DNA from 2 places in the Microbulbifer sp. SE14 genome. Region 2 is predicted to be linked to the other one. Evidence: riboswitches for the same ligand, from Rfam matches in the RefSeq annotation. Region 2 holds a riboswitch; the other holds the start of a gene.
The links. A riboswitch is a leader RNA that binds a small molecule or an ion and turns the genes downstream of it on or off. The one in region 2 is predicted to bind thiamine pyrophosphate.
Positions count from the first base shown of each region.

Region 1: linked by a shared signal. The riboswitch ahead of AC6R19_RS04675 (TonB-dependent receptor) and the one ahead of thiC (phosphomethylpyrimidine synthase ThiC) in region 2 are both predicted to bind thiamine pyrophosphate.

Region 1 covers NZ_JCBAJA010000004.1:136,303-148,218, forward strand. Annotated here, with positions in the region: gene AC6R19_RS04670 (6-phosphofructokinase) at 1-1,162, shown strand, start outside; TPP riboswitch at 1,325-1,440, shown strand; gene AC6R19_RS04675 (TonB-dependent receptor) at 1,499-3,646, shown strand; gene AC6R19_RS04680 (hypothetical protein) at 3,803-4,066, shown strand; gene pnuC (nicotinamide riboside transporter PnuC) at 4,059-4,721, shown strand; gene AC6R19_RS04690 (choline/ethanolamine kinase family protein) at 4,732-5,607, shown strand; gene AC6R19_RS04695 (AraC family transcriptional regulator) at 5,699-6,886, shown strand; gene AC6R19_RS04700 (TonB-dependent receptor) at 7,058-9,274, shown strand; gene AC6R19_RS04705 (M20 family peptidase) at 9,396-10,886, shown strand; gene AC6R19_RS04710 (hypothetical protein) at 11,051-11,236, opposite strand; gene AC6R19_RS04715 (SapC family protein) at 11,686-11,916, shown strand, end outside.
Region 2 covers NZ_JCBAJA010000031.1:2,445-14,360, forward strand. Annotated here, with positions in the region: gene safD (sulfoacetaldehyde dehydrogenase SafD) at 1-85, shown strand, start outside; gene AC6R19_RS18460 (thioredoxin domain-containing protein) at 225-1,796, shown strand; gene AC6R19_RS18465 (SGNH/GDSL hydrolase family protein) at 1,851-2,777, opposite strand; TPP riboswitch at 3,079-3,177, shown strand; gene thiC (phosphomethylpyrimidine synthase ThiC) at 3,260-5,185, shown strand; gene thiO (glycine oxidase ThiO) at 5,326-6,399, shown strand; gene thiS (sulfur carrier protein ThiS) at 6,399-6,599, shown strand; gene AC6R19_RS18485 (thiazole synthase) at 6,614-7,420, shown strand; gene thiE (thiamine phosphate synthase) at 7,430-8,968, shown strand; gene AC6R19_RS18495 (HesA/MoeB/ThiF family protein) at 9,057-9,809, shown strand; gene AC6R19_RS18500 (c-type cytochrome) at 9,816-10,190, shown strand; gene AC6R19_RS18505 (Vgb family protein) at 10,217-11,239, shown strand; gene AC6R19_RS18510 (Dps family protein) at 11,398-11,868, shown strand; gene AC6R19_RS18515 (LysR family transcriptional regulator) at 11,910-11,916, opposite strand, start outside.

The DNA of each region.
Region 1 (11,916 bases), on a different contig from region 2:
CCACATCGGCACTGTGTACGCGGGGTTGAACGGCATACTCGGCGCCCTGCGCGAGGAACTGATCGACGTGGGCCAGGAAAGTGTGGACACCGTCACCGCCCTGCGCCACACCCCCTCCGGCGCCTTCGGCTCCTGCCGCTACAAGCTGAAGAGCCTGGAGGAGAACCGGGCCGAGTACGAGCGCCTGATCGAGGTGTTCAAGGCCCACGATATCGGCTACTTCTTCTATAACGGCGGCGGCGACTCCGCCGACACCTGCCTGAAGGTGTCCCAGCTGTCCGAGACCATGGGCTACCCCATCCAGGCCATCCACATCCCCAAGACCGTCGACAACGACCTGCCGATCACCGACAACTGCCCCGGCTTCGGCTCCGTGGCCAAGTATGTGGCCGTGTCCACCAAGGAGGCCTCCCTGGACGTGGCCTCCATGTGCGCCACCTCCACCAAGGTGTTCATCCTCGAGGTGATGGGCCGCCACGCCGGCTGGATCGCCGCCGCCGGCGCCCTGGCCCAGGAAGAGGAAGGCGATGCGCCGCATATCATCCTGTTCCCGGAAGTGGCCTTCGACAGGGAGAAGTTCCTGGCCAAGGTGCAGCAGACCGTGGATGAGAAGGGCTACTGCGTGATCGTCGCCTCCGAGGGCGCCCAGTACGCAGACGGCACCTTCCTCGCCGACGCCGGCACCACCGATGCCTTCGGCCACAAGCAGCTGGGCGGCGTGGCGCCGACCCTGGCCAATATGATCAAGAGCGAGCTGGGCCTGAAATACCACTGGGCCCTGGCCGACTACCTGCAGCGCGCCGCGCGCCATATCGCCTCCGCCACCGACGTGGCCCAGGCCTACGCCGTCGGCCGCGCGGCGGTGGAAATGGCGGTGGCCGGCAAGAACGCCATCATGCCCGCGATAGTGCGCGACGCCGGCCCCGAGTACGGCTGGTCCGTGGGCGAAGCGCCGCTGTCCGAGGTGGCCAACGTCGAGAAGATGATGCCGCGGGAATACATCAGCGAGGACGGCTTCGGCATCACCCGGGCCGGCCGCGACTACCTGCTGCCGCTGATCCAGGGCGAGGACTACCCGCCCTACAAGGATGGGGTGCCCCAGTACGCGAAGCTGAAGAAGGTATTGGTGGAGAAAAAGCTGAGAGACGGTTTCGACGTATAAGCGGTTGCAACCGCACCGGTTCAGAGAGAAAGCCCCGGCAGTGATGCCGGGGCTTTTTCGTTGCAGCAGCCAATCGCAGAACTAACCCTCCCCAGTTTGGTACTGTTCAACTGCAGCCTTTGTCAGTTTCCGCTCCCTCCCACATCTGATACCATCGCGCCCGCAAAACCTAAGGGGTGGCTTACGCCTGAGATGCCGGCGGATCTGAAAGATCCCCTGTGCAAACCCTTGAACCTGATCCGGTTAATACCGGCGTAGGAATAGGTACATATCCAATCATCCTCTTCGCGTCGCACACCGGGTCTCTTTCACTCCTGTTTCCCCCGAGAGAGAGCCATGAATCAAGCAATCAGAATAAAACCGCTGAGTTGGTGGATCGGCCTCGCCGGCTGCGTGACCGGTGCCGTCACCGCTACATCGGCAAGTGCCGAAACGGCGGGGCTGGAAGAGGTCGTGGTCACCAGCCAGTTCCGCGATACCGCACAGCTGGACACGCCCACCAGCGTCAGCGTGTTCGACGAAAAGGCCATTGCGGCCCGCGGCGCGCGCAATCTCGAACAACTGCTCAACCTGGCCCCCAATGTGAATTTTTCCAGCGGTGCGTCGCGGGGGCGCTTCGTGCAGATCCGCGGTATCGGCGAGCGCAGCCAGTTTATCGACCCGGTCAATCCGTCGGTGGGCCTGCTCATCGACGGTATCGACTTCACCGGCCTGGGCCTTGCAGCCAGCACGCTGGATATCGACCAGGTGGAAATCCTGCGGGGACCCCAGGGCACCGTCTATGGTGCCAACGCCCTGGCCGGCCTGATCAGCATGAGCAGCCAGGCTCCCGCTCCCGATCCGATGGCAAAGGTGTCCGCCGAGATCGCCGAATACGGCAGCCATACCCTGACCGCAGTCTCCACCGGCCCGCTGACCGACAAGCTGGCCTACCGCCTCGCCGCACAAAACCAGCAGTCCGACGGCTATATTCAAAACCGCTACCTGGGCCGCGACGACACCAACAACATCGATGAATCGGTCGTGCGCGGCAAGCTGCGCTATCGGGCCCGGGACGATCTGCAGCTGGACTTTTCACTGCTCTATCTCGACGCCGACAACGGCTACGATGCCTTTTCCCTCGACAATAGCCGCAACACCCTGTCCGACCAGCCTGGCCGGGATACCCAGGAGACCCTGGCGGGCGCCGTCAGCGGCCTGTGGACCGGCAACGGGGCGTTCACCCTCGAGTCCGTTTTCAGTTTCGCCGGCTCGGATACCGGGTACGGCTACGACGAAGACTGGACCCATCCGGGCTTCCACCCCGACGGGTACAGCTCCACCGACAACTACCAGCGCGACAGGGACAACCTGAGTGCCGACATCCGCTTTATCTCCACCGAAGAATCCCGATTGTTCGGCGACAGCACCGGCTGGGTGGCCGGCGTGTACCTGCGCCGGGAAGAGGAGGCCCTGGCGCGCAACGGCAGTTTCAGCAGCCAGTTCGATACTGAAAACGCCGCACTCTACGGCCAGTTGAGGAGCACACTCAGCGACAGGCTCGACCTGGTGACCGGCCTGCGGCTGGAGCGGCGCAACGCCGATTACGCCGACTCCCTGGCAGTCGCCGCCGATACCGGCGAAAACCTATGGGGCGGCAATATCACCCTGGAGTACGGCCCTGCGGACAATACGCTGATCTACGGCACCATTTCCCGCGGCTACAAGGCCGGTGGTGTCAACGGGCGGATCATTTCAGCCTCCGCGAGCAACCCGCTGATCGGAAGCGAGGTTTTCGAATTCGATACCGAGCATATGCTCAATTACGAACTGGGTATCAAAGGCAGCTGGCTCGACAAGCGCCTGCAGGCCCAGGTGGCCGCTTTCTACCAGGACCGCAGCGACGTCCAGGCCAAGCAGTCCATCTTCAATCCCGACGACTTTTCCTTCGACGACTTCCTCACCAATGCAGCGGGCGGAAAAACCACCGGCCTGGAAGCGGAGGTGAATTACCTGGCCGGCGACGCCCTGCGCCTGTTCGCCGCTGCGGGCTGGCTGGACGCGGAGTTTGAGCACTTCACCAGCAGCTCCCACGTGGATGCCAGGGATGATTACAACGGTCTCGTACTGGCGCCGGTGGACCTGGACGGCCGCGACCTGGCCCACGCGCCCAACTACCAGTTCTTTACCGGCGCCGAGTACGCCTTGACCGCGAACCTGGTCCTGCGCCTGGAAATGGAAGGCAAAGACGCCTTCTACTTTTCCAACAGCCACAATGAGAAGTCCACCGCCTACGAGCTGGTCAACGCCCGCCTCACCTACCGCGGCAACAACTGGGACCTGTCCCTGTGGGGCAGGAACCTGACCGACGAGGACTACTACACCCGGGGTTTCTACTTCAGCAACCAGTTCGGCAACAACCCTGCCAATGGTTACGCGCCGGAGGCCTACTACCAGTTGGGCGAGCCGCGGATTGTGGGAGTCTCCGGCAGCTATACCTTTTAAACGGTTATCGAGGAGTAAAGCCCGGTGAAACTGTCGGTAGTGCCGTAGGGTGCGCCGTGCGCACCAGCCCAGGACTGACGCGCGTTTCAGGCCTGTTGGTGCGCACGGCGCACCCTACGACCTCAGCGCCATTCGCACAAGACTGGAGTAAAAATCGTGAAACTGTCCGTAGAAATCAGCATGTACCCGTTAAAGGACGAGTACATTCCCCCGATCCAGGATTTTATCGAGCGCCTGAACCGCCATCCGCAGTTACGGGTCATCACCAATACCATGAGCACCCAGGTGTTCGGCGACTACGACCTGCTGATGGACACCCTGAAAACGGAGATGCGCGCGTCCTACCAGAAGTTCGGCCGCGCCATTTTTGTCTGCAAGTTTATCGACGGCGACCTGAGCCCGGAGACGGCCGATGTCTAGCACCCAAGTCCGCGATGCCATCGCCAGCGCATTTGCAGCCATGTCCCTGTGGGAACTGGCCGCGGTGATTCTCGCGCTGGCCTATCTGCTGCTGGCGATGCGGGAGAAGATCAGTTGCTGGTATGCGGCCTTCGCCAGCACGGCGATCTATCTGGTGCTGTTCTGGGATGTCAGCCTGCTGATGGAGTCCGCCCTGCAGGTTTTTTACCTGCTGATCGCCATCTACGGCTGGTGGCAGTGGAAAAACGGGCGCGCCGGCCGGCGGGAACTGCATATTCACCGCTGGTCGACGGCAAGCCACCTCACCGCCATATCCATCGTGGGTGTATTGACCCTGGTGTGCGGCTACCTGCTGCAGAAGTACACCGGTGCGGCATTGCCCTACCTCGACTCCTTCACCACCTGGGGAGCGGTCGTTACCACCTATATGGTCACGCGCAAGGTGTTGGAGAACTGGCTCTACTGGATCCTGGTCGACGGCGCTGCCATTTACCTGTACATCGACCGGGAACTCTACCTGACCGCCGTGCTGTTCGCGCTGTATGTGGTGCTGGTCATCATCGGTTTCTTCCAGTGGTATGCCCTGTACAGGCGGCAGAATCCGGCGGCCGGACAGCCGCTGGCAGCGGAGCGGGATGTAGTCCCCAGTGCGTGACGGTGTGCGTATGACCACTTCCCCCGCGGACGTCATCCCGGGCGACTGGCCGCTCTGGGGCACGGCCAGGCCCGCGCTGGTCCAGCCGCTGCCCGGCGGGCTGACCAACCGCAGTTTCCTGCTGGAGGCCGGCGCTGCGCGACTGGTGCTGCGCAGAAACTCCCCCATCAGCGCGGCGCTGGACCTGGACCGCACCGCAGAAGAGCAGGCCCTGCGCCTGGCGGACCGGGCGGGCCTGTGCGCGCCGCTGGTCTACTGCGATCCGGGACATCAATACCTGGTTACCCGCTATCTCGGAGGGGGGCAGTGGAATGCCGATAACGAGGGCGCACTGCAACAGCTGGCGCAGTTACTGCGCGACATTCACCGGCTGCCAACCGTCGATGCCGAGCTGGATATAGGCGAGAAAATCTCCCGCTACTGGCTGTCGATCGCCCCGGACGGCCGGTTTCTGCAGCCACTGCGATCCCTCGAGCGGCAGGTGCGCCCCCATATCGCCGCAGCCCGATCCCTGGGCAGTGGAAGGGCCCTCTGCCACAACGACCTGCTGGCGGAGAACCTGGTGGTCAGCGACGGAAAGCTGTACGCGATCGACTGGGAGTATGCCGCAACCGGCGACCCCTTCTACGACCTGGCGGTGATCACCGAAGGACTGGGGCTGGGCGGGGACCGGCAGCAACAGCTGCTGTCGGCCTACCTCCGGCGCCCGGCTGCAGAATCGGACCGGCAGCGGCTGCATCACTGGCAGGTGATCTACGGATACCTCTCGGCACTGTGGTACGCCGTCCAGCTCTCCAGCGGCGCCCTGACGGCCCCCGGTCTTGAGAGTGAGCTCATCGCCCGGATGGACTCCCTTTCCGAGCGGGCGGCCCGCTTCCAGGGCTGATCGGTCCTGGCAATGGCGACAGGGAGAAGCGCGGTTTTGCTGCGGGAGACTTTAATTTAATATCCTCGGCAGTTACGCCGACGGTATCACCATGATTAGTCTCCACACCATCAGCCTGGTCATCCTCTTCGGGGTCTCCACCTGCCTGACCCTGGCCCTGATCCTGTGGATGGCGCCCTGGGGCAACCGCAGGGCCAACCAATGCCTGGGACTGTTATTGGCAACCATTAGCGCCATCTCCCTTGCCTATGTCCCCCGTATAGAGGTGGAATCACTGCCCTGGCAGTTCCAATTCCTTTTCTCCCTGCAGTTGACCTTCGGCCCCCTGCTCTACTTCTACACCCGCATTCTCACCCAGCCCGCTTTCCGCTGGCGCTGGCGACATGCCTGGCACCTGCTGCCGGCAGCAGCCTCGGCGCTGCTCTGGCAACTGCAACTGCCGCATAGCGCCGACGGTCTGCTGAGCCTGCCCTGCCCCGTCGCAGCAGACTGCGATCCCGTCTACCGGGCCAGGTTCGTCCACCGGGCGGCCGCCTTCCTGTCGCTGATCGGCTATTCGATCGCCTCCCTGCGGCTGTTGCGCCCGTACCTGCAGCGGGTGAAGGAGAACTACTCGGCAATCGAGGAGGTCAACCTGCGCTGGCTCAAGGTCCTGATTTACGCCGTACTGCTGGCCACCGCAACGGGCATTGCGGTAGAAGTGCAGGGCTTCTTCTCCCCGCGACGGGACCTTACTCCCGGGCTGGTGCAGGCCCTGGCCCCGCTGCTGCTGAGCCTGCTGCTGGGCTGGTTCGGCCTGCAGCAGCGCCGGATCCATTTGGGGGAAGCCTCCGCCGAAGACGCTGCCGTGGAACCTGCGCCGGGCGGATCAACCACCGACGCGGTGGAGAAAAAGTACCAGACCAGCAGCCTCACCGATGAGAGCGCCGAAGCCATCTGGCAGAAGCTGCAACAGCTCATGGCCCGCGACAAGCCCTACTTGGAAGCGGGGCTGAAGATCGCCGACCTGGCGCGGCTGTTGGACCTGCCGGTACACCACGTCTCCGAGACCATCAACGGCTTTGCCGGCCAATCCTTCTACGATTTCATCAACCGCTACCGGGTGGACGAGGCCGCGCGTCTGCTGGCCGACGATTCACAGCGGCACCTGTCCGTCACCGATATCGCCCTGCACGCCGGGTTCAACGCCAATTCCACCTTTTTCACCCACTTCAAGAAGCGTTTCAACGAGACGCCCCGCCAGTACCGCCAACGGCACAAAAAGTCCGTAAGTAATTGATTTAAAAGGAAATTTTTTTTCAAATTTGCAAATCTGAATTCCGCGCAGCAGTGGCTTTCTGCGGATTTGCAAACCGAGAGGAATAGGCCTTCCGCTGGGGTTATAAGACTGTGTAGCCCTTCAGCCTCTGCTGAAGGGCACCGATAAGAATAACCCTACAGGAGAGTCGTCATGAAGGCCCCCCGATTCCTGCCCCAAGCCCTGGCCGCAGCGGTAGCCGCCCAGGCCGCATCCCTGGTTTCCGCCGCCGAAATCGAGGAAGTGATCGTCACCGCCCAGAAGCGCAGCGAACGTCTGACCGAAGTGCCCATCGCCATCACCAGCATGGGGGCCGAAAGCATCAAGCAAACCGGCGTACGCCAGGTGAAGGAGGTGGCTCAATATGTGCCCAACCTCACCATCAGCTCCGGCACCGACTTCACTACCGCGGTCACCATCCGCGGTGTGGGTTCCAACAGCCGCAATATCGGCTTTGACACCCGCGTCGGCGTCTACCTGGACGGCGTCTACCTCGGCCAGTCCCCGGCCATCAACCAGGACCTGGTGGATCTCGAACGCATCGAGGTGCTGCGCGGCCCCCAGGGCACCCTGTTCGGCAAGAACACCGTGGCCGGCGCCATCAACCTGATCTCCCAAAAACCCAGTGACGAGTTCGAGGGCAGTATCGGCGTCGAGTACGGCAGCATGAATTCCCGCCAGGTGTCCGCCACCCTGAATGCGCCCCTGTCCGACAGCCTGTTCGGCAAAATCTCCGTCAACAGGCAGCAGCGCGACGGCTACGTGAAAAACCTGACCACCGGCAGCGGCCTGAACGAACAGGACGGCACCGCCTACCGCGCCCAGCTGATGTACGATGCCGGCGGCAGCTTCGCGGCCACCCTGGCCCTGGACGGCATGCAGAGTGACCGACTGTCCACCACCGGCGAGCCGGTCACCGATACTTTCGGCATCGCACCGAACAGCGCCGCGCCGGAAATACACGAGGTGGCCATGAACGTGGATCCGCGCGAGGAACGCGATATACAGGGCGCGGCCCTGACCATGGAGTGGATCCTGGACAACGACTTCACCGTCAAGTCCATCAGCGCGTCCCGCACCACCGAGATACAGTACTTCAACGACCTGGACTACTCCCCACACGATCTGGTGGAGCTGGCCTACGAGGACAGCTACAACCAGGTCACCCAGGAATTCCAGCTGATCTCCCCGGACGCCGCCGACTTCAAATACGTGGCAGGCCTCTACCTGTACCGACAGGAGGGCGACAGTACTCGTGTGGTGAGCAGCTCCCCCCTGTTCGAGGGCCTGCTGGCACAGCAATACGGCGCTCCCGGCCTGGTGAATCCGGACAACCCCGTCTACACCGACGGCATTGTGGACACCAGCAGCTACGCAGCCTACGTCAACGGCTCCTACCAGTTGAGCGACGACTGGAAGCTGGGCTTCGGCCTGCGCTATTCCCAGGAGGAGAAGGACGTCGACTGGATGATCGACGGCAGCAGCGCCCCGCTGTTCCGCATCGCCACCGGCCAGGTACAGGATTCACGCAAGGACAGCCACCTGTCTCCGACCTTGAGTATCAACTACGCCCTGAACCAAGACGTCAACGCCTATGCCAAATACAGCAGCGGCTTCAAGAGCGGCGGCTTCAATCTGGACTTTATCGGCGCCGGCGACCTGGCGGCGGGTACCGACTTTGACAAGGAAACCGTGGATGCCTTCGAAATAGGCCTGAAAGGCACCGCCCTCAGCCGCCAGTTGAGCTATAACCTGGCCCTGTTCCAGTCCACCTATCAGGACTACCAGGTCAACCAGTTTATCGACCTGGGCGACGGCGCCACCTCCATTTCAATCCGCAACGCAGCGGAAGTGGAGACCACCGGCCTGGAAGCGGAAATCAACTATCTCGCTACCGACAACCTGACGATCAATGCCTCTCTGGGCCTGCTGAACGCGGAGTTCGCCAGCTACCCGAACGCGGACGCCAATGGCAGCGACCTCTCCGGCAATCAGCTTCCAAACGCTCCGAAGACCTCGTTCAACCTGGGCGGCCAGTACTATGTGCCGATCGACGCTATTGGTGCCGACCTGCTGCTGCGCCTGGACTATTCCTTCCGCGACAGCTTCTACAACACCGCCGAGAACGAGGAATCCCGCACCCTGGCCAGTGGCGACACGGTGCAGTTCGGCTGGGTGGACTCCTACCAGCTCGTCAACGCCCGCGTCGGCCTGGAAAGCCAGACGGACACCTGGGACGCAGCACTCTTTGTGCACAACCTGACCGACGAGGAGTACCTGACCGACACCCGCCGGGACTTCCTCGGTACCCTGCGTCACTTCTACGGCCTGGGGCGCACTGCCGGTATCGAGCTGGAATACCGTTTCTGATATCCCGGCTCGCGGCTGGCCCGGCAAAATGGCTTGCCGGGCCATCAGTCCTCTCACTCCGTGAACTTACCCGCCTGCCCCATACAACGGGCCGGCAAACTACAAACAGAAGTTGTCAATAATGCGCAAATCACTTTTGAAGAAAGTACTTGCCAGCGCAGGGGCCGCAGCGCTGCTGGTCGTCGCCGTTGTACTGATTCGCACCCTGTATTTCACCGCCGCCCCCCTGTCCGATCATCAGCCACAACCCGCCGAACTCGGCGGCGCCCCGATCGCGGAGCGGCTTTCCCAGGCTATTCAGTTCCGCACCGTATCGTCACAGCTGAACGAGTCGCAAACCCGGACACAATTCGAAGCCTTTATCGACTGGCTCGCCGCCACCTACCCGGAAGTACACAGTGCCATGCCGCCCGCCCGCTTGGGAAAGAATCCCGAACAACAGTACACGCTACTGTTCACCTGGCCGGGGCGCCGCGACGACCTGCAGCCGATCCTGCTCTCCGCACACTACGACGTAGTACCCGTCATCCCCGGCACAGAGGAACTCTGGACCCAGCCGCCCTACAGCGGCACCGTGGACCAAAGCCATATCTGGGGCCGCGGCGCCCTGGACGACAAGAGCGCTGCCATCGCCCTGATGGAAGCCGTGACACTGCTGCTCGCGGAAAACTTCCAGCCTGAACGCACCATTTACATCAGCCTGACCCACGACGAGGAAACCGGCGGATACAACGGCACCGCCGCAGTGGTGGAGAAGCTCAAACAGGATAATATCCAGCTCGCCTGGAGCCTGGACGAGGGCTCTTTCCTGCTACAGGGTTTCTTCCCCGGTATCGAGCACCCGGTGGCGAGCATCAACGTGGCGGAAAAAGGTTTCCTGACGCTGGACCTGGTGGCGCGCGGCCGGGGCGGCCACTCCTCGATGCCGCCGCAGGAAACCGCCGTGGATATCCTCGCCGAGGCGCTGCGGAAACTCCGCCAGTCTCCGCTGCCCAGTGGCCTGGAGGGCGTCAGCGAGGATATGTTCAATGCCATCGCCCCACATATGCCCTTCAGCCATCGACTGCTGTTCGCCAACCGCTGGCTTTTCGACGGAGTGATCAGCTCGAAAATGAAATCCAACGCCGGCACCGCCGCCATGCTGCATACCACCGTTGCGCCCACCATGCTCTCCGCCAGTGTCAAGGAAAACGTCCTGCCGATAGAAGCGGTGGCTACAGTGAACCTGCGCGTCCACCCCAGGGACAGCATCGAGAGTGTCGTCGACCACGTAGAGGCCGCGATTGACGACGAGCAGATAGAGGTAAAAGTACGCCGGCAGCGACCGCCGTCGCGGGTGTCCAGCGCGGACACGGCGGGTTTTTCGGCCATTACCAATGCCGCGCGCGCCACCTATGGCCCGCTGGTCGTCGCCCCGGGACTGACCATCGGCGGCACCGACAGCCACCGCTACGAGACAATTGCCGACAACAGCTACCGCTTCAACCCGATGGTTGTCACCAAAAAGGACACCCACGGATTCCACGGCACCGACGAGCGGATCAGTATCGAGAACATGGTCAACGCCACGAACTTTTTCAGTTTTCTGATCGAAGGGAACAGTGCCCGCTAGGGAAGCGGTATTCTTGAATACTCAAGTTTCGGAGTTCACCGGGATTGGCTGGCCCGGGGTGAATCGGCTTCGATCGGCCCTGTTGGCGGTGGTTACCCGGCAAAAAACCTCATCGGTAAATATTTTCCAGGTAACCACCGCCAGCAGGGCCGCGTGCAGTGCCACTAGAGCGTTCCAGCCCTCGATGTGAACTCCAAACTTGAGTTGAATACCTTCCCACCCTTTATGATCACCATGAAGTTCTTCGCGAGGTCGGCCAGTGCGCGCTCCTCCACAACATCAAGTTTGCCTGGATAGCGGTAGCGCGGACCGGACATAGCCAGCAACTCTGCATTGTTGCTGGTCGCCATTCTCAATATCTCCACCGGGGTGTACCAGCGCGCCAGGGTAACAGGCCGCTCGGCCTGGGTTAAGGGATAGTGATACAACGCCTATTGCCCTGCCGGCTCATCCCAGAAATCGCTTGAACTATCCTTTCAACAATCCAACCCCCTAAAAAATACCGATAAAAGCGCTTCAGTTTTTCTGCCCCCGGAAATATCCGCAACCGATCCAAATGCGCGGCCAATCTTCACATAGTGGCCCAATCGGACAGGAGTGAAAAACGCTAAATTGCTTTTCAAACGTTTGGCAGATGAGGCCGCTATGTACTCTATATTTTCCTGACAAGAATCCGGTTCCTTCCAAGAATATTGATTAATACGCCGGCAACACGCGGTTAACTTTCCTGCAAGTGAAAACCCTGATCTTGTGTCTACAATCAATTACGGACCTTTAAACAAGCAAGGAGTAGAAGTAGATGAGAAAGCTGCTGTTCTATCGCCAACCCGTGACCCTGAACAGGAAAGCGCACCGTAACCTGAAGTTTTCAGCCAATGGGAAATATCAATTCTCCCGCCCCGTAAATTCCGTACCAGTAACAGGTATCGAGTTCTTCGAAGCCAGTCGCGATATGCCCGTTATGTTCAGTCGCAGCAAGTCCGGACGCTACTCTCCGCTGGTCCTGATGTCCCTGTGCAACAACAACCAC
Region 2 (11,916 bases):
AGGGGTGAAGGAGAGCGGCGTCGGGCGCGAAGGGGTGCGCTATGCGATACGGGAAATGAGTATCCGGAAAACCCTGGTGCTTTGACCGGAGTGTATTTACCCGCCGTGCCTGAAAGCTACTTCTCAATTTGAGGCTTTTATCCCGGCTGCATTCGCGGGAGTGTTTTCCCTCCTGCGCCTTGCTGCTAGCATGGCCTGGTCGCCAATAACAATAACACCAAGCCATGAGAAATCCCGGAACCGCGCCGCGATGGATCCTGCTTTTTTTTATCGCCCTCTGCCTTTCCGCCTGTTCAGAGTCGGAAAAAAACAGCGAAGTTACTAATCCCGGAGCCGGTTCCGCCCAGGTTGTTGCTCGCGTTGGCGAGCGCGAAATCACCGCGGCCGAGCTGGACGAGTCGCTGAAACTGGAGCTTCACGACCTGGCGCTGGCGGAGTATGAACTGCGCCTCAACAAGCTCTCGGAGCTTGTGCGCCAGGGCGAAGGCAAAGCTGAAATCTACCTGCCGGTGCCACAACCACCGCGCATAGACCTGCCGGAAAATACGCGCACTCCCCGGGGCAACCCGGAGGCGCCGATTACCATTGCCGTTTTCTGCTCCTACCAGTCACCGCACTGCAAGGCCATCCAGCCCGCACTGCGCCGACTGGCGGCTGAATATGTCGGGTGGGTCAAGCAAGTAATATACGACCTGCCGCTGAAGTTTCACCGCGAGGGTGTTCCCGCGGCCATGGCGGCGCGCTGCGCAGGGGAACAGGAGGCGCTCTGGAGTTACCAGGATGGGCTCTACGCATACACCGGCAAGCTCAGCGAGGATATCTACCGGCAATTGGCGGTGCAGGCAGGTCTGGAGCCGAGTGCGTTCAGACGCTGTATGCAGGCCGCGCCTTACCGGAATGAAATCAGTTCCGACGCGGCGTTTGCGTCCGATCTGGGCTTGAGAAATGTGCCGGTGGTATTTATCAACGGGCTCTATATCAAGGGGCCCCGGGAATACGACCACTATGCGATGTGGGTCGAGAAGGAACTGCGCCACCTGGGTGTCCCGAAAGGGCAGCGACACACCTGGGCCACGCGCCGACAGCCGGGCAAGGACCTGCCCGTTACGGAATTGCCCCTGGCTCTGGTGGGTGTCAGTCTGTCAGATAAGGCGGAAAACTCGAGCGCGTTGATCGAGGTGGAAGGAAGCCGGGCGACGGGTTTTCCCCGGGGTGGCGAAATTTTGCCCGGTGTGCTGCTGCGCGAGATCCACCAGAATTTTGTCGTGCTCGACAATCGCGGGGAGAGAGAAAGGCTGCCGCTGAAGGGCGAGGAGGCCACCAGGGTTCCGCTGACCGCGACGAGGGAGAGAGACGAGGAAACCCTGCGCCGCATCGAGCAGCCGCTGGGAGAGGGCAGCCGCAAGCTGGTCGAGCCATCTGGAGTCTTGCCCCTGGGGCGGGAGTGGCTGGAGCGACAGTTGCAGAATCGCGCTGCCCTGGAGAAGAAGTTCGTCGAGGCGGAGATGGAGGTGGAGGGGCACCACCTGCTGCGCCTGGAAGGAATCGCGGACAGCGAGTTCTTTACCGCGCTGGGGTTTGAGGAGAATGATGTGCTGCTGCGGGTGAACGACAGTTGGGTGCACAGCGGGCAGAACACCCTCTGGCAGGCCCTGACCAGTGGCCAGGTGGTGGACGTGGCCTTTATGCGCAACGGCCTGCCGCAGCGGCTGCAGTATGTTGTCGAGGAGCGGGGCTATTTCGAGGAGGAAAGGGAAGGGGAATCCGGTAATAGCGAACAGGATGATGCGGATTGAACCGGGCTTCGGGTATTCGAAGCCCAGTGTTCACCGTATCCGTGGTCTGGCTGGTTACTTATCCGGGTTGCCGCTCCACAACAGATCGGCCACTGTATTCTGCCCCTGAATACTGGGGTGGAAACAGTCCCCTCCATCGATATCGTCCTTGCCGAACTGGAAGGTGCCCGCGTTCAGGTTTTCCTCGCCGTTGTAGTCGGCCACCACTTCCACGCCGTTGATGCCATTATAGCTGGCAGCTTCCTCGGCGAGGATTTCGTTGTAGCGCCGCTGCGCAGCATTGATACCGGAATAGCGGGTAGCGAAGTCCTCGCCGTTCATGGTGTCGCCGTTGGTGGCTATGCGGCAGATACTGTAGCTGGACCAGATATTCTCGCAGTCAACTCCGGAATCAGAAGCCTGCTTCTCCAGGCCCGCAGCACGCAGGTCCTGTACCCGCGGCACTGAGCCCAAGAGTACCGTCGAGCCGTTGGGCAGACCCGCCACCAGCTTGTCCAGTCCGGCCTGCACCGCGGAACGCCATTCGCTCTCGCTGTATAGCGGATCGCCGCAGTTGGCCGGATCGACACAGTCGCGGTTGCAGATATCGTTGCCGCCGAGTACCACCTCCACATGGTCGGGCACTGTGGTTTGGGCCAGTATCTGGTCCGCCTGCACCGAGAAGTTGTTGTCACCGCCGCGCATCTCGGAGCCGGACTCGGCGGCATCCTTGTTGGCGGCAACATTGGGATCGAGCGCCTTGTATTTGTCGTGCACGCTGGTTACCGAATCATCCCAGCCGTCAAACCAGGAATGCTCCGGCTGGTCTCCGCCCAGCAGGCAGAACAGATCCCAAAAATAGCGATTGCGGGTACAGTCCGCGCCGAAACCCATGGTGATGCTGTCGCCGGCAGCGGTGGCCTTGGCGGGCGCCGCCGACGCCTGGCCAATGGACATGAGGCTCAGGACCACTGCTGTTACTACACCGTATTTCTTCCACATTTTGTTGTCTCCCATCCGGCTTCTGAAGAAGCCGTTTATTTTTGTCATTGCAATTCGGGTTACTACGGTGAACGCGTTGCAGTGTAATCCCCCGGCTGGTAGCGGCCTATGTGAACGAATCGGACTGATTGGTCAGTTTTCTGGATTTTGACCTGGGTTTTACTTCTGTCGCGCTATGCAACAGGCGCTGGCGCGAATTTAAATCCGGGGGAGTGGCAAAACGGGCGGGGACAGGGGCGAATTGGAAGGGGCCTTGTGAGTGGGCTCCTGTTCAAGCCAGCGGCCTTCTACTATACTCGACCACTACTTGTCGGAGTGCCTGTGGGCTGAGATCGCTGTCGCGAGATCCGTTGAACCTGATCGGGGTAACCCCCGCGGAGGGAACAAGGTCTGAAGTCGCATACATTATAAAAATGTGCGATTTTTCTCTGTCTGCCCCTGGGCGCTGCGGCGTCAACCATCCGCAAGCCACAGGGGTAAGCATGTCTGAGATCACCGAGCAGCCCAGCCGCACCGCAAAGTCCTCCCGCGCCGCCAGCCGCGATTCCGCCAAGGAATTTCTGGATAACCTCACCGCGCAGTCTTTCCCCAATTCCCGCAAGGTCTACCTGCAGGGCGGCACGCCGGATATCCGCGTGGGCGTGCGGGAGATCTGCCTCGGCGACAGCGTCGTCGGTGGCGATGAACAGAATCCGCTGCTGGAGCCCAATGCGCCACTGCGGGTCTACGACACCTCCGGGCCCTACTCGGACCCGGAATACAGGATCAATGTGCACGAGGGACTGCCCAGGCTGCGCCAGGCCTGGATAGAGGCCCGCGACGATACCGAAGTGCTCGATACCCGCCAGGCCGCCTACAGCCAGAAGCGCATGGCAGATCGGGGCCTCGACCATATCCGCTTCGAAAACCTGCCCTCGCCACGCAGGGCGAAGACGGGCCGAAATGTGTCGCAGATGCACTATGCGCGCCGCGGCATCATCACCCCGGAGATGGAATTCATCGCCGTGCGCGAGAACATGGGCCGCGCCCGGATCGCCGATGCGCTGAAGGAATCCCACTACCAGAAGGCCCGCGACGGCATCTATATCCCGGAGGAGATCACCCCTGAATTCGTGCGCCGCGAGGTGGCCGAGGGCCGCGCGATCATCCCGGCGAATATCAACCACCCGGAACTGGAGCCGATGATCATCGGCCGCAATTTCCTCTGCAAGGTCAATGCGAATATCGGCAATTCCGCGGTGACCTCCTCCATCGAGGAGGAGGTGGAGAAGCTGGTCTGGTCCACCAAGTGGGGTGCGGATACGGTGATGGACCTGTCCACCGGTGCCAATATCCACGAGACCCGCGAGTGGATTCTGCGCAACTCGCCGGTGCCCATCGGCACCGTGCCGATTTACCAGGCGCTGGAGAAGGTCGACGGCATCGCCGAGGATCTCAACTGGGAGGTGTTCCGCGATACGCTGATCGAGCAGGCGGAGCAGGGCGTGGACTATTTCACCATCCACGCCGGCGTATTGCTGCGCTATGTACCGCTGACCGCGAAGCGGGTGACCGGCATCGTCTCCCGCGGCGGTTCCATCATGGCCAAATGGTGCCTGGCGCACCACAAGGAGAATTTCCTCTATACCCACTTCGAGGAAATCTGCGAGATCATGAAGGCCTACGATGTCAGCTTCAGTCTCGGCGACGGCCTGCGCCCCGGCTCCATTGCCGACGCCAACGACGAGGCCCAGTTCGGCGAGCTGCACACCCTCGGCGAGCTGACCGAGATCGCCTGGCGGCACGATGTGCAGACCATGATCGAGGGGCCCGGCCACGTGGCCATCCACAAGATCAAGGAGAATATGGATGAGCAGCTGAAGCACTGCCACGGCGCGCCTTTCTATACCCTCGGCCCGCTGACCACGGATATTGCGCCCGGCTACGACCATATCACCTCCGGTATCGGCGCGGCCCTGATCGGCACTTACGGCTGTGCGATGCTCTGCTATGTGACTCCGAAAGAGCACCTGGGTCTACCCAACAAGGAGGATGTAAAAGAGGGCCTGATGGCCTATAAGATCGCGGCTCACGCGGCAGACCTGGCCAAGGGCCACCCCCGCGCGCAGCAGCGCGACGACGCCCTGTCCAAGGCCCGCTTCGAGTTTCGCTGGGAGGACCAGTTCAACCTGGGCCTGGATCCGGAGCGCGCGCGCACCTACCACGATGAGACGCTGCCGAAGGAATCCGGCAAGGTTGCGCATTTCTGCTCCATGTGTGGTCCAAAGTTCTGTTCGATGAAGATCACCCAGGACGTTAGGGCCTATTCAGAACAGCTGGGGGCTGCCAAGCAGGAGGCGGAGAAGGGCATGGAGGAGATGGCGATCAAGTTCAGGGATATGGGGAGTGAGATTTATCACAAGGGCTGATACTTGACCGCCACATACGGAATGCATTGGGCTTTCTACCGTCGTTCGTAGCACCGGCCCGGGCTGGTGCGGGTTTCAGGCCTTTTGGTGCGCACGGCGCACCCTACGGCACCACACAGAAAAACCGCTGGAAAAGTGTTGTGACAAATAGCAATTTACCCCGAATCGCCATCGCCGGTGGCGGCCTGATGGGTCGCCTGCTGGCCTGGCGGCTGTCGCTGCAGGGGCTGGACATCACCCTGTTCGAGGCGGGCGACCTGTCGACGCCCAGCGGTGCCTGCTGGACCGCCGCCGGCATGATCTCGCCGCTGTCGGAACTGGTGCACAGCCAGCGGGACATCTACGAGCTGGGCACTCGCAGCCTGGCGCTCTGGGCCGACTGGGTGGAAAGGCTCGAGGCCCTGAGCGAGCGCCCGGTGGAATTCCGCAGCGCCGGCAGCCTGCTGGTGGCGCACGGGCGGGACAGGAGTGAGCTGCTGCAATTCCAGCGCGAACTGGCCGGCAAGCTGGATGGCGATATTGCCGACCACGTGCAGTCGCTCGATGCTGCCGGTTTGCAGCAACTGGAACCGGCCCTGGAGAGTTTCGAGCGGGGCCTCTACCTGCGCGGCGAGGGCGATATCAACAACCGCCGCCTATTGCCGGTACTGCTCAGCGTATTGCGCCAGCAGGGTGTCGGCTTGAAAGAACGGACGCCGGTGGAGTGCGATGGCTACCGGGTCGAAAGTCAGGAAGGCAGCGCGCAGTTCGACTGTGTGATCGACTGCCGCGGCCTGGGCGCCAGGGCGCAGGTCGATGGCCTGCGTGGTGTGCGCGGGGAAGTGCTGGTGGTGGAGACCCGCGAGGTGGAACTGCAGCGCCCGGTGCGCCTGCTGCACCCGCGCTACCAACTCTACGCGGTTCCGCGCAGCGACGGCCGCACGGTAATCGGGGCAACGGAGATCGAGAGCGAGGATATGTCCCCCATCTCGGTGCGCTCCACGATGGAATTGTCCTCCGCGCTCTATTCACTGCACCCGGCCTTTGCCGAGGCACGTATCGTGGAGACGCGGGTCAACTGCCGGCCGGCCACGATGGACAATATGCCCCATATACACAGCGAGCCGGGGCTGGTGCGGGTCAACGGGCTCTACCGCCACGGTTATCTGCTGGCGCCGGCGCTGGCAGAGAAAGTGGAAAAATTGGTCACAGAACAGGTTTTACAGGTAGCTTGATGCAGATTTTTGTCAACGGGGAAGGGCGGGTTATCGAGAGCCCCACTGACCTCAGCAGCCTCCTGCAACAGCTGGGATATAGCGGCGACACCTTTGCGGTGGCCGTGAACGGCGATTTTGTCCCGCGCGCGGACTATCGGCGCACGGAAATCAAGGGCGGCGATACCCTGGATGTGGTGGCGCCGGTAGTAGGCGGATAGCAGGGCGGCTGAGCATGACTGATCAACTGAATTTATACGGCAAGACTTTTACCAGCCGCCTGCTGGTGGGCACCGCCCTCTATCCCTCGCCGGCGATCATGCGCGAATCGGTGCAGGCCTCGGCAGCGGAAATCATCACACTCTCGCTGCGCCGGCAGAACCCGGAACAGCAGCGGGGCAAAATGCTGTGGGACTATATCCGCGATTCCGGCTGCCAGCTGCTGCCGAATACCGCCGGCTGCAAGACGCCGCGGGAGGTGATCGCGCTGGCGGAGATGTCGCGGGAAATTTTCCAGACCGACTGGCTCAAGCTGGAGGTCATCGGCGACGACTACAACCTGCAGCCGGATCCCTACGGCCTGGTCGAGGCGGCGCGGGAACTGGTGGCGCGCGGCTTCAAGGTCTTGCCCTACTGTACCGACGACCTGGTGGTGTGCCGCAAGCTGCTCGATCTGGGCTGTGAGGTGCTGATGCCCTGGGGCGCGCCCATAGGCACAGGCCAGGGATTGCTTAACAAATATAACCTGCAGACGCTGCGCGAGCGCCTGCCGGACGTGCCGCTGATTATCGACGCCGGCATAGGCGCGCCCTCCCAGGCGGCGGAGGCGATGGAGATGGGCTACGACGCCGTGCTGCTGAATACCGCCATCGCCAAGGCGCAGGATCCGGTACTGATGGCGCGGGCCTTCAGGTTGGCCATCGAAGCCGGCCGCAGCGCCTACGAGGCGGGCCTGATGGTGAAGCGCCAGACCGCGAGTCCCAGCACGCCCACCCTGGACATGCCCTTCTGGCAGCAGGCCGACAAGGCGTTACAGGATTGAAGAGTTGTGATGCAAAACGTTTCCCCGACTCACAGACCCATTGTCTGGTCCATCGCCGGCAGCGATTGCGGCGGCGGCGCCGGCATACAGGCGGACCTGCTGACCTTTGCCGATCTCGGCTGCCATGGCTGCACAGCGATCACCGCAAACACTGCACAGAACACGATGGAAGTAGTAGCCATCAACGCGGTGCGCCGGGATGTACTGATCTCTCAGCTGGCAGCGCTGCAGCGCGACCTCTTCCCCGCGGCCATCAAGATAGGCCTGCTCGCCAACGCCGAACAGGTCGCCGCCGTGGCGGAGTTTCTCTGCGCGCTGCTGCAGATCAAAAAGGTGCCCATCGTCTACGATCCGGTGGCCGTGGCCAGCAGCGGCGCGATACTGACCGAGGGCAGCACCGGTGAAGTTGTTGTGGAAAAACTCTTTCCCTTGTGCGACCTGGTTACGCCCAACCTGCACGAACTGGAGTGGCTGGCCCGCGCCCCGGTGGGAGACGCCGGGCAGATAGTGAGCGCCGCGCAGCAGCTGAGGGCTAGCGGCTGCGGCGCCGTGCTGGTAACCGGTGGCCACGGCGAACTGGTCGCCAGGGAAATCGCCGATCTCCTGTGGGACGGTGACAGGGCCGACTGGTTTATCGGCAAAAAAATTACCGGTAACCACCACCACGGCACCGGCTGTACACTGTCTTCCGCCATCGCCGCCTGCCTGGCGCTGGGCTATCCGCTGCGGGATGCCTGCGTGGTGGCCAAGGCCACTGTGCAGCGCGGACTGCGCCTGGGGAATACCGGCGGCATCGGTTCCGGCGCCGGGCCCGTGGGACACTGCGGCTGGCCGACCGAACTGCAGGACTTCCCCGAGATACTGCTGCCCAATGAAGAGCGGGCAGCGGCCTACGGCTACTCCCGAAGCGCGGACGGCAGGGCTTTCGTGCAGGGTTTTGCCGCGCCCGATACCTCGGCGCTGGGACTCTACCCGGTGGTGGATTCGGTGGAGTGGCTGCAGAAGCTGGCGGAGCAGGGCGTGCGCACGCTGCAACTGCGGATCAAGGATCCCGGCGATGACCTTCGCGGGCAGGTGGCGCGTGCGGTGGCCGTCGGTGAAAAATACAACTTGCGCCTGTTTATCAACGACTACTGGCAGCTGGCGATAGACTGCGGCGCCTACGGCGTGCACCTGGGGCAGGAGGATCTGCAGGGCGCGGATCTGGCCGCGATCAAACAGGCCGGCCTGAAGCTGGGTATCAGCACCCATGGCTTCTATGAACTGCTGCTCGCCTATCGCTATCGCCCCAGCTACCTGGCCATAGGAGCGATATTCGCCACGGACACCAAGGATATGAGCGACCAATTGCAGGGCACGGAAAAACTCGCGCGCATGGTGGCGCTGCTGCCGGATTACCCGCTGGTGGCCATCGGCGGCATCAACCTGGAGCGGGCGCCGGCGGTGGCGGCGACCGGTGTGGGCAGCATCGCGGTGGTCAGCGCAGTGACCAAAGCGGGGGACTACAGGAGCGCCACGCAACAGCTTCGGGCTATCATCGAGCACTGAAGGGAATCTCTAAAAATCGCTACCTTGGCTCCTGCCGTAGGGTGCGCACGGCGCACCCTACGTTCGCAATTTATAGGTACCCTGAATTATGTTGAGCCGAAAAGAACTGCAGCGCTACAGCCGCCAGATAATGCTGCCCCAGGTGGGCGAGGTCGGGCAGCAGAAGTTGTCCAATGCGAAGGTGATGATTGTCGGCCTGGGTGGCCTCGGCAGCCCGGTGGCCCTCTACCTGGCCGCGGCGGGCCTGGGCGAGCTGCACCTGGTGGACGGCGACCAGGTCGATATCTCCAACCTGCAGCGGCAGATTCTCTACAAGACCAATCACCGCGACAAACCCAAGGCCCAGGTGGCGGCGCAGCAACTGGCCGCAGCCAATCCGGAAATCCGCATACACGCCCACCCCCGCATGGCGGATGAGGCCTGGCTGCGGGACAGGGTGCCGGAAATGGATCTGGTGCTCGACTGCACCGACAATCTGGAGATTCGCCACACGATCAATCGCGTCTGCCGCGACGCGGGGCGGCCGGTGATCATGGCCTCGGTGCGTGGCTTTTCCGGGCAGCTGATCAGCTTCGATTTTTTCACCAGCAGCTCCCCCTGTTACGCCTGCCTGTTTCCGCCGCGGCAGCAAGAGGAGATACAGAACTGCTCCACCGCCGGTGTCATAGGTCCGGCGCTGGGGGTGATCGGCAGCATGCAGGCCCTGGAGGCGCTCAAGTTTCTGCTCGGCCTGCCGCTGGCCAGCCTGGCGCGGCTGCAGCTGTTCGAGGCGGAGACCCTGGAGTTGCGGCCGCTGCAATTGCAGGGCGATAATGACTGCCCGCTATGCAGTCAGAAATAAAAAGCAGTGAAATCGACAGCAAAGTTTTTTCTACTGGCGACACTCGCGACGGTGACCGCGCTGGCAGGCTGTTCGCGCGACGGGACGCCGGGCAGCGCCGCCGTTGCCGCCGAGCCCAAAGCACAGGAATTGAGCCAGGCAGCGGTCCGGGAAACTTACCTGCGCAGCTGCCACAGTTGCCACGGCAGCGGCGTCGCCGGCGCACCCCGCACCGGCGATGCCAATGCCTGGGCGCCGCGGCTGGCCAAGGGCATGGATGCGCTGGTCGCCAGCGCGATCAACGGCTATCGGGCGATGCCGCCGCGCGGCCTCTGCTTTGACTGCGATGAGGCCGAATTCGCCGCACTGATTCGATATATGGCCAATACTGAACCGGAGTAAACAGACATCGACGACTGGAGTCAGCCATGTGCGCCTCTTCCCGGCGGTACCGTCTCTCCCTCCCTTCCATTCTCGCCTTCATTTCTCTTCTGTTGTTCTGCGCCGATATCGCGGCGCAGGATACATCCCTGCCGGACAAGCTGGCACTGAACGAGTGGAAGGTGCCCTGGGCCGGGCGCCCGCGGGATCCCTTTGTGGACGGCGAGGGCTATGTCTGGTTTTGCGGCCAGGCCGGCAACTATATCGGCCGCTTTGCACCGGTCAGCGGCATCTTCAAGCAATTCTCCGTACCGGATAACTCCCATCCGCACAACCTGATCGTCGACGATGAAAACCAGGTCTGGTATGCCGGCAACCGCAACGCCCATATCGGCCGCCTGAATCCGGAAAACGGTGAGATAAGGCGCTTTGCGATGCCGGAAGGGGTCGAGGACCCCCACACCATGGTATTCGGCGGCGACGGCAATATCTGGTTTACCGCCCAGAGCAGCAATCGCGTCGGCCTGCTGGATGTCACCAGCGGCGAAGTGCGGGTGGTGGCGCCGCAGACTCCCCGGGCGCGCCCATATGGCATCAAGATGGATGGCAAAGGCAGGCCCTGGATAGCACTGTTCGGCACCAACAGGCTGGCCTGGGTGGATCCGGCGACCATGGCACTGACCGAGATAGTGCTCCCCCGCGCCGATGCCCGCCCGCGCCGGCTGGAGATCGATGGTGGCGGCAATATCTGGTATGTGGACTATGCGGAAGGTTACCTGGGCCGCTATATACCTGAAACCAAGAAATTTACCGAGTGGAAAATTCCCGGCGAGTCGCCACGCCCCTACGGCACGGTCCTGGACGACAGGGGGCGTCTCTGGATCGCCGATACCGGCGCTATCCCGAACCGTATTCTCGCCTTTGATATGGTGGCGGAAAAATTTGTCAGCGAGAGCCGGGTGCCCAGTGGCGGCAATATACGGCATATGGTTTTCAACGGCGAGGACGGCAGCTTCTGGTTCGGGGTGGATACCGGTTACCTGGCCCAGGGTGTGCCGAGGACTAACTGATCGAAATCCGGCTAGGCTTGCAGAATATTACCATCGCTTTCCTATAGTCATTATTTATGGTTTCTATTCTTTAAATAAATTTTTTAATCACTGTTTGGCAGGATACCCTAACAGTCAGAGAGTCATCTGATCCCGAAACTCAAATGGACGAGGTTGTTATGAGCAAGATCGATATTGGCATTGGCGAGCGTGATCGCGAGAAGATCGCCGACGGATTGAAGCACCTGCTGGCGGACACTTATACCCTGTACCTGCAGACCCACAACTTTCACTGGAACGTGACCGGGCCCCTGTTTCGCGAGCTGCACCTGATGTTCGAGGAGCAGTACACCGAGATGGCGGAAGCGGTGGATGACATCGCCGAGCGGATTCGCACCCTGGGTGTGCCGGCACCGGGCACCTACGAGGCGTTCGCCAAACTCAGTTCCATCAAGGAAGTCCCGGAGATTCCGCCGGCGGAGGAAATGGTGCGGATACTGACCCGCGGCCACGAGCAGGTGGTAAAAACCTGCCGCGACGTGTTCAAGGCAGCACAGGAAGGCGACGACGAGTCCACCATCGCCCTGGTCTCCGACCGTATGCGTGTGCACGAGAAAACCGCGTGGATGCTGCGGGCCACGTCGAAATAGGCGCAGTCCTTCGCAGCGAGGGGCGAACGACGGAGTTGCCCCTAGCTG